3 linked regions of the uncultured Dysgonomonas sp. genome follow. The protein of the gene in region 1 interacts with the protein of each later gene in a pairwise test. Links are inferred from orthologs where the notes say so. Each region holds a gene or a part of one and is shown on either strand. Other genes may lie near its edges.

Region 1 (3,102 bases):
ACTTACGGCTTACACCATCTGCTTTTTGCCTTTCTAATATGGGACGTGCCGTAAAGTTACGACCTTCGGTAAATTTAGTAATCCAACCCAGTCCGGCTTCGATAGAAGTAGTTGTATCATCTAAATCGTTACCATAGAGGCAAAATCCCATTTCGAGACGTAATGTGTCACGAGCGCCAAGTCCGATCGGTTTAATTCCGAATTCTTCTCCAGCCTCGAACAAAGCATTCCATATATCTACACCATATTGTGGATAAAAATAAATCTCGAAACCACCTGCACCTGTGTATCCAGTGTTGGATATGATCACATTATCAAGTGCGGAACCGGTCAAATTACCTATAGCAAATGAGTAATAAGGAATTTTGGTCAAATCTATTTTAGTCAATTTCTGTAGTGTAACCAGAGCTTTAGGCCCTTGTATTGCCAATTGAGCGATCTTATCCGAAGCATTTTCTAAATCTGCAAATTCGTCATTATGCTCTGTCAACCATTTCCAGTCTTTCTCTATATTGGATGCATTCACAACAAGCATATACTTTTCGGGTTCGTAATGGTACACGATAATATCATCTACAATCCCTCCCTGATCATTTATTATGGCAGAATACTGCGCTTTACCTATTTCGAGGGAAGCCACATCATTACTCATCATCCGTCGCAGGAAAGCTTCGGCTCGTGGACCTTTAACCCAAATTTCGCCCATATGCGAAACATCAAATACTCCTACTCCTGTGCATACAGTCATATGCTCATCTATTATACCGGAATATTCAATAGGCATATTATAACCCGCAAATTCATGCATTTTTGCCCCGAGTGCAATGTGGATATCCGTAAAAGGTGTTTTCTTCATATTTGCTTATATATTTTAAGTATTAACATTATTCTATTTACTTGCAACTATCTCTGCCAGTTTTACAATTACCTCTACAGCTTTTTCCATCGATTGTACAGGAACAAATTCGTAGCGCCCATGGAAATTATGCCCTCCGGCAAAAATATTCGGGCAAGGTAATCCTTTAAATGATAATTGTGCGCCGTCTGTACCTCCACGTATAGGTTTCACAATAGGAGTCACCCCTACTGCTTCCATAGCTTCAAAAGCCATATCCACAATATGTTTCACAGGCTCTACCTTTTCGCGCATATTATAATACTGGTCTTTTATCTCCACTGTAGTACTGTTAGGATATAGTTTATTGATGAAATCCACAGTTTCGAGCATCAAACGCTTACGTCCTTCAAACAGATTCCGGTCATGGTCGCGAATAATATAGCCTACTGTAGCCGAATCTACTGTCCCCGACACATTAGTAAGGTGGAAGAAGCCTTCATATTTGGTCGTATGTTCCGGCCTTTCGCTGGCAGGAAGCAAGGATATTAGTTTATTGGCAACCACAAGTGCATTTGTCATCTTATCTTTTGCATATCCGGGATGTACACTTCTACCCTGTATATTAATCTTTACACCGGCAGCATTAAAGTTTTCATACTCCAGTTCTCCAATTGGGCCGCCATCCATCGTGTATGCCCATTCACAACCGAATTTTTCCACATCAAACTTATGTGCTCCCAGTCCGATCTCTTCATCAGGATTGAATCCGATACGGATTTTCCCATGCTTTATTTCAGGATGATCCTGAAGATACTTGATTGCTGTAATAATTTCAGCTATACCCGCTTTATCATCTGCACCAAGCAATGTATTGCCATCTGTTACTATCAAATCCTGCCCTTTATAATCGAGCATCTCGGGAAAATCGGCAGGGGAAAGCACCACGTTAGTATCCTTATTCAGTACTATATCATTTCCATCATAGTTTTTTACAATACGGGGATTCACATCTTTACCTGACAAATCAGGGCTGGTATCCAGATGGGCTATAAAACCGATAGTAGGAACCTTCTTGTCCGTATTAGCAGGAAGAGTAGCCATCAGATAGGCATTATCGTCCAGTGTTATATCCTCCAAACCTATTTCGCGAAGTTCTTTTTCTATTTCGCGAGCCAAAACCATTTGCCCCGGAGTACTTGGGGTTATACCTGTTTCTGTATCCGATTCTGTATCAAATTTTGCATATTTGATGAAACGATCTGTTACTGTCATGTTATTTTATTTTTTCTTAATATTTTTTCGTATAAAGCATCAATTTATAAGTCACTGATATCTAACTTCTTTTTCTGGAAAAGACTTCCAATACAAATGTAGTAAAAGGAAATCAAAGGAAAAAATCGAATTCACATTTTGTGAATATGAAAAATTTATCTACTTTTGTCGCGGGTAAGTCCTATACGGTCAGCTCCCGATTAATCCCCCAGGGTTTGATCGCAGCAAGGGCAGTCGGTTGTAGCGACGCGATATAGTCAGCTTACCCGCTTGCCTCTTTAGCTCAGTTGGCCAGAGCACGTGATTTGTAATCTCGGGGTCGTTGGTTCGAATCCGACAAGAGGCTCAGAAAAAGACCGTTTGAAATATTCAGACGGTCTTTTTCTTTATCTGTTTTTATTCCGTAACCTTATAGCTTATCACATAATAATGAGTAGATGAATCAAGCAATTCCTGCGTATCTTTCTCATTATATGATAAGTCTACAACACCGCAAAACCGCTCAAAATCATACTTTTCATCATACCATGAAGAAGCATATACCAATAATGGTACCTGCTTATTTAATATCCAATCGGTTTTACTGTAACCACGCCAATTATAAAACTGATCCTTCCGTTCTATTTTTTGCTCTAAATTGCTTCTGAAATTTGCATTATAAGAAGAAATAGTCACTGAGACTTTACCACCATCATTTTTAGAATAGAAACTCAATTGATCTATATAGTCCATATAAAGAGTTTCATCCCCTGCAGGAGCTACATCAGGTATATAATAATAGGCATTGGTATTAGCAAATAATACCTTTGAATCAACCAACTTGTTTTCTTTATATTCTTCCTGAATAAGCGAAATAGTGTATTGCTTGTCGAACTGCCCTAAATAAAATTTATGAATAGATACACCAGCCAATTCTAATGCATGTATCAAATCAGTTTTAGATATGCGTTCCGTCTGATACTGATTCAAAGGATCTTCTTTTTTAATCTGTG
Region 2 (2,932 bases), 1.7 Mb from region 1 along the record:
ATTCTGCTTCTCCACGCCCCGCATCTGCATACACATATGCTGAGCCTCTATCACCACCATGACCCCGAGCGGGTTAAGTGTTTTCTGAATACATTCCTTTATCTGAAGAGTCATACGCTCCTGCACTTGCAGGCGTCGGGCAAAAACATCCACGACACGGGCTATCTTACTCAGCCCCGTGATATAGCCATTCGGAATATAAGCTACATGCGCCTTCCCCCAAAACGGCAACATATGATGTTCGCACATGGAATAAAAGTCTATATCTTTAACTATTACCATTTGTCTGTAGTCCTCTTTAAAGAAGGCTTTTCTCAGGATTTCTTCAGGGTCTTCATGATAACCCTTAGTTAAAAACTGCATGGCCTTTGCAACTCTTACCGGGGTACTTAGCAACCCTTCTCTATCCGCATTTTCGCCCAACAGGTTTATAATTTCCTTGTAATGCTTTGCCAGCAGTTCTATATTTTGTTCTTCTTGCATTGTGAAGATTTTTATCGTCTGATTTAAATTTATAATTTATTGTACCGGTTTTTTCACAACATCGGGTACAACATACATCTCCCGCCCGAAGGCCGGGAATGTTTTTTTCATCTCTTTAAGCACACCATCGGCATCTGCCCTGCTTGTAAAATTGCCAACGCGCAAACGCCAGAATGGAGACTGAAAGCTCACTACTGTCTCCAACTCAGGGAAAGCAGATTTAACTTGTGCCTGCTTCGATTCGGCTTCTCTTTTCGAACGTTGTTGGTTATTGCCCGAAAAAACCTGAATCTTAAAGCCCCTTACTTTTGTAAAATTGGCTGTAGGGTCGATTACACCCACTGTTTTTGTAGTATCTATAACAGTAATCTGACGAACCCCCAGTATATTCTGTACAGCTTCGTCCTGCATCACTTTGATATTTCCTTGTCCCCATTTAGATGAATTCAGTTCATCTATAATCGTTTTATTATCATCCTGTGCTAACGCAAAACCTGAAAACAGGCACAGAACAAGAAAGATATAAAGACTTTTTTTCATACTGATTTATTTGAGGTCACTGACCTGTTTATCGTTCGTCCAAGTATAATAATTATATTCGGCTTCGGATAGCCCTTTATTTAAAAGTAATTGCAGGAGCTGTCTCCAGCCCTGCAATTTATAGTACCGAATTAGAATCCTTCAATAACAGGGATAAATTTCTCTACATCGAGAGAAGCACCACCGATAAGTCCGCCGTCGATATCCGGACATGCGAACAATTCTTTTGCATTTCCGCCATTTGCACTACCTCCATAAAGGATAGAAGTGTTATCAGCTACTTCTTTACCATACTTATCTGTGATAATCTGACGGATGTAAGCATGCATTTCCTGAGCCTGAGCTGATGTAGCTGTAAGGCCTGTACCAATAGCCCAAACCGGTTCGTAAGCTATAACGATTTTAGAGAAATCTTCTGCCGAAAGTTCGAATAATGCATCTACAGTTTGTTTTTTAACTACATCGAAATGCACATTTTTCTCTCTTTCATCTTTAGTTTCACCTATACAGAAAATAGGGCTAAGGCCATTTGCCAATGCAAGTAATACTTTTTCTTTCAGGATAGCATCTGTTTCTCCGTAATATGTACGGCGTTCAGAGTGTCCAAGGATAACATATTTTGCACCGGTAGATGCTACCATAGCAGCCGACACTTCTCCGGTATAAGCACCAGAAGCTTTATCTGCACAATTTTGTGCGGCAACTCCCAATTTAGTAGATGATGCAACACTAGCAAGATGAATAAATGGTGTTCCGATAATTACATCACATTTCAATGTCTTACCTGCCAACGCAGCTTCCAGGTCTTTAGCAAAAGCTACTCCTTCCTGTAGGTTCTTATTCATTTTCCAGTTTCCTGCAACAATGTTCTTTCTCATAATTAAAGCGTTTTATTTATATTATTATACTGAATTTATTCTTCGGCTTCCTTCCGGGCTTCCTCCTTTTTCTTTCTCCGCCTGAAAAACAGGAAATCCAGCCCTTTAAGACCGAGCAAAGGCAATGCGAAAGCTACACTTATACAAAAGAGGTTTTTCTTACCCTGTCTTTCGGTGTCTATTAGCTGACCATAAGGCAATTCCTCCAAAGGCTTTATCAAGTCTTCCTCAGCAGGAACTTCTACATTTGCCCATTTATTGATTACCACTCCGTCTTTCAGTAATATCATTCCCGGATTGGAACGCACAATGGTTTTTATGGCCCGTTCGTCCATCGTACAGAATTTGAAGTTTATAACGTTTTCTTTCGACCAGCGTAATATTTCATCTGTAGCGGACGATGTTACACAATAGAATTTATATCCTCCGTAATCCGCATAATTGTTTACATCCTCAAAGTTGCTGAGATACCATGTACTCATATCTTCAAGAGACGGCGACAACATCAGAAATACATAACTGCTGTCGGACAATATATCAGCCGTAATATCATTTTGGGCTATAACCTCAGACTTCTTTGCATCAAAAAAGAGTTCAGTTATCACGAAATCCTTTATCTTCGAAGTCTCACCTTCTTTCAGCACTTTGGTCTCCATCCTCACAAAGACCCAGGTACTGTCTTCCCATGGATAATTCTCCTCTGTAAATTCTTTTTCCACTCCGTCTTTGGCATAGACCAGCATCGATACTTCTTCCCTGCCCTTACCTTCTTCCACCCCCATCTGCTCGGGAATGGATGCCCCTATTTTGTATGGGCGGAAATCAAATAGCGGCTCATATATGTAATTACGGAATGTGAATAAACTGATAAAAATAATTATATATAGGAATGCCAGCCAATAAGTTTTACCTGTGAAGAAGTTGCTAATCCGTTCACAATACCTGAATACTATAATGGAACATATCAGCAGCACTATATTCTTATAAAACGTTTGCCAGTTGGTAATCACCAGTGCGTCTCCGAAACAACC
Region 3 (2,899 bases), 3.0 Mb from region 1 along the record:
GAACGCGAAACCGATCAATACTGCCATAGGCGGCACAGCGATCTCGGATGCTGCAAACCGAATGGCTAAAGGGGAACTATATACCAAAGAAGAGTTGGAAGAGACAGATGCATTCGTCATCATGCATGTTCACGACGAGAATGTTGCCGATACGGCAGGGCTAAAGCTGAATTACAAAGATTACCCTGTCCCATTCGACCGTTCCAACTATGCAGCAGCATACGATTATGTGATCAAACGCTACATTACCGAATGCTATAATCTGAAGTTCGACAAAGACTCTAAATACTATGGTACAAAAAACGGCAAGCCTGTGGTAATCGTTATGTGTACCCACTGGCACGATGCCCGTACCATTTTCAATCCGGCCATTCGTAAACTGGGCGAAAAATGGGGATTCCCCATCGTGGAATTCGATAGATACATAGGCTTTTCACGAAACCATCTGCACCCTGTTACCGGTAAGCAATACAGCATATTATACGCCCATAATAATGAGACAATTAACAGGGAAGAATTTGGCTGGCATCCCGATGAAGGACAGGATAAATATATTCAGCAACGTATGGCTGCCATCTTTGCTGAGTTGATGGAAAAAGTTTTACCTTTGAAACCGTAATGCTTTACTACAAGGAATATATAACCGCAGCTACACTGATAGGTGTATGGAAAATAGAAGAGACCAGGGAAGAACTTCTCTCGGCCTTATCTCATCATAACTGGGTTGAGAACATATATTCCATCAAGTCCGAATCCCGTGTTTTGGAAATACTCTCTGCCCGGCTATTGATCAAAGAACTGGCAGGTGAAGAAAAGCAGGTATATTACAACCCGTCGGGAAAACCTTACCTGACAGACAAGTCGTTCCATATAAGTGTATCACATACCAAAAAATTCGTTGCTGTAGCCATTAATAGAGAAAAGCCAATAGGACTCGATATAGAACAGATATCCGATAAGATAATGCGTGTACAAAACCGTGTCATAGGGAAAGGTGAGTATATAGATAAAGATAACGAACTGGCACATCTCCTCCTACACTGGTCGGCCAAAGAAGCCATGTTCAAATTTCTGGACGCAGATAGTATTGATTTCAGGGAACATCTGTTTGTCGGACAGTTTATCCCCGGACAGAAAGGTATATTCGAAGCATCGGAGTACCGTACAGGTTCAGGGCATCAGTTCACAGCTTATTACAAAGTGGAACCGGATTTTGTTATGGTTTGCCTGGAAGAGCAGAACTAATCCCCCAGACAAACATCTTTATTTCATCAAGAAGTTAAAATCATCTTTATCGGTTAGTTCCTTTGGTTCCTGGCCATATTTGAATATGCGGGCAGATCTTTTCCCTATCAGTTTCAATACATCACCTTCAATATTAAGCATCGTTGCTTCACGCAGTCCTACTACATATATATCCTGATTTTCGGTGATAAACTCGTTAATACGCACTTCTCTGGTCTCTCCCCCATGATTGGAAGGATGATCATCCAGATAATGAGGATTGATCTGGAAAGGGACTAAATTAGCTACATCAAAACCTTTAGGGTCGATAATAGGCATATCATTCGTCGTACGCAATGTAGGACAAGCTACATTTGAACCTGCACTCCATCCAATATATGGTGTTCCTCCTTTTACCTTTTTCTGGATAAGGTCGATCAAGCCGTTATCTCGCATCATACGCACGAGCTTCCATGTATTTCCTCCGCCAACTATAATAGCGTCAGCATCCTCAACCGCTTTCTTCGGATCTTCGAAATGATGAATACCAACGACACTATGCCCTATATCTTGGAAGCGGTTATTTACTTTCTCTTCATATTCATCATACGAGAAAGTCACTGCCGCATAAGGAATAAACAATGCCTTAACCGGTCTATCTCCTAAAAATTCTTTAATATTATACTTCGGATAATCCAGATAAGCTTCTCCGGGATTGGTCGAATTGCTGATTAATAGTAATCTCATAATAATAACGTTTTTCACAAATATACGAAACTATTTAAACTTACAGAAAAGGTGTATCCTTTTTCAGCTTACAATAAGTAAATGCAGTACTCTACATTCAAAAGTTGACAAACTTGACACTTTTTACACTATTTTATACTGTCGCTTTTTTTAGCTCTGTATTATCTATCTTATCCTGTGCTAAAGAAACGCTCGCTAAAAAAGTAACAAAGGTGACACATATATCAGTTAGCAGTTAACACCTTGTAACCCGTAACTATTAAAAGGTAACAAAGGTGACGCTTTTTATATCTTTTCAATTTTTAAATCCTCATATCAATCTTTCAAAGAACTGCCAGCTATCGACTAACAGTCAAGGCTATAGATATAGATAAAGTAAATAAAAATTGATAAAGAAAAAGCTACCAGCTATAAAATAAAGACAGACACATCTACAAGTTCAGATTTTTCTTCTCCTTTTTCGTCAATTCCTTCTCCACTATTTCCTTTGCAGAAGCACCAACATATTCTTTCCCGTATTCAGGTTGTATCAGTCCACTATCGGTATAATATTTCGGCATAATCACCTCATATTCGAATTTCTTCCCCAAACGAAAAAGATGTATTCCCACTTTCATTTCTTGATTATCATCCTTTTGTGTAAAAACAGCAAGCGGCTGTCCGGCAATTATCCTGTCGCCCTCTTCCAATAGGCTCTTTCCTGACGTCATACACACATACCGGGCAATAGTTCCGTCTTTATGCTCTACCTCTATAAGACTTTGGGAGGCTTCGTCATAATACACTGTTCCTGCCTCCGGTATTATCCTGTCGCGTGTGCCGTTCTTTACGCTTACAACCTGCCCGCTTCGTATTGCATACACCGTATCTACTCCCGTATAACTGAAAGTTGCACCCAAAATCTTGTCAGCAACAGACTTTCCGAGTT

Evidence for each region.
Region 2: the proteins of pepT (region 1) and tpiA interact in binary tests that used the Escherichia coli proteins (3 or more experiments, as listed by UniProt). The link is inferred for uncultured Dysgonomonas sp. from one-to-one orthologs.
Region 3: the proteins of pepT (region 1) and pepE interact in binary tests that used the Escherichia coli proteins (3 or more experiments, as listed by UniProt). The link is inferred for uncultured Dysgonomonas sp. from one-to-one orthologs.

Annotation. Positions count from the first base shown.
Region 1 is NZ_LT599032.1:181,039-184,140, forward strand. What follows is about bases 1-2,936. They hold pepT (peptidase T), read right to left. Parts: upstream 2,111-2,936; coding sequence 890-2,110; downstream 1-889. Other genes in these bases: gcvT (glycine cleavage system aminomethyltransferase GcvT), read right to left, coding at 1-856; QZL88_RS00765 (DUF5041 domain-containing protein), read right to left, coding at 2,507-2,936. In the rest of the region: more of QZL88_RS00765, read right to left, coding at 2,937-3,102. UniProt on the Escherichia coli protein: Cleaves the N-terminal amino acid of tripeptides.
Region 2 is NZ_LT599032.1:1,920,904-1,923,835, forward strand. The notes cover bases 29-2,794. They hold tpiA (triose-phosphate isomerase), read right to left. Parts: upstream 1,902-2,794; coding sequence 1,155-1,901; downstream 29-1,154. Other genes in these bases: folE (GTP cyclohydrolase I FolE), read right to left, coding at 29-483; QZL88_RS08200 (SPOR domain-containing protein), read right to left, coding at 520-1,023; QZL88_RS08210 (BT_3928 family protein), read right to left, coding at 1,937-2,794. Also shown: more of folE, read right to left, coding at 1-28; more of QZL88_RS08210, read right to left, coding at 2,795-2,932. UniProt on the Escherichia coli protein: Involved in the gluconeogenesis. Catalyzes stereospecifically the conversion of dihydroxyacetone phosphate (DHAP) to D-glyceraldehyde-3-phosphate (G3P).
Region 3 is NZ_LT599032.1:3,201,788-3,204,686, reverse strand. Bases 118-2,850 are described here. They hold pepE (dipeptidase PepE), read right to left. Parts: upstream 1,972-2,850; coding sequence 1,264-1,971; downstream 118-1,263. Other genes in these bases: QZL88_RS13480 (hypothetical protein), read right to left, coding at 2,403-2,850; QZL88_RS13490 (4'-phosphopantetheinyl transferase superfamily protein), read left to right, coding at 619-1,245; QZL88_RS13495 (DUF5040 domain-containing protein), read left to right, coding at 118-619. In the rest of the region: more of QZL88_RS13495, read left to right, coding at 1-117; more of QZL88_RS13480, read right to left, coding at 2,851-2,899. UniProt on the Escherichia coli protein: Hydrolyzes dipeptides containing N-terminal aspartate residues. May play a role in allowing the cell to use peptide aspartate to spare carbon otherwise required for the synthesis of the aspartate family of amino acids.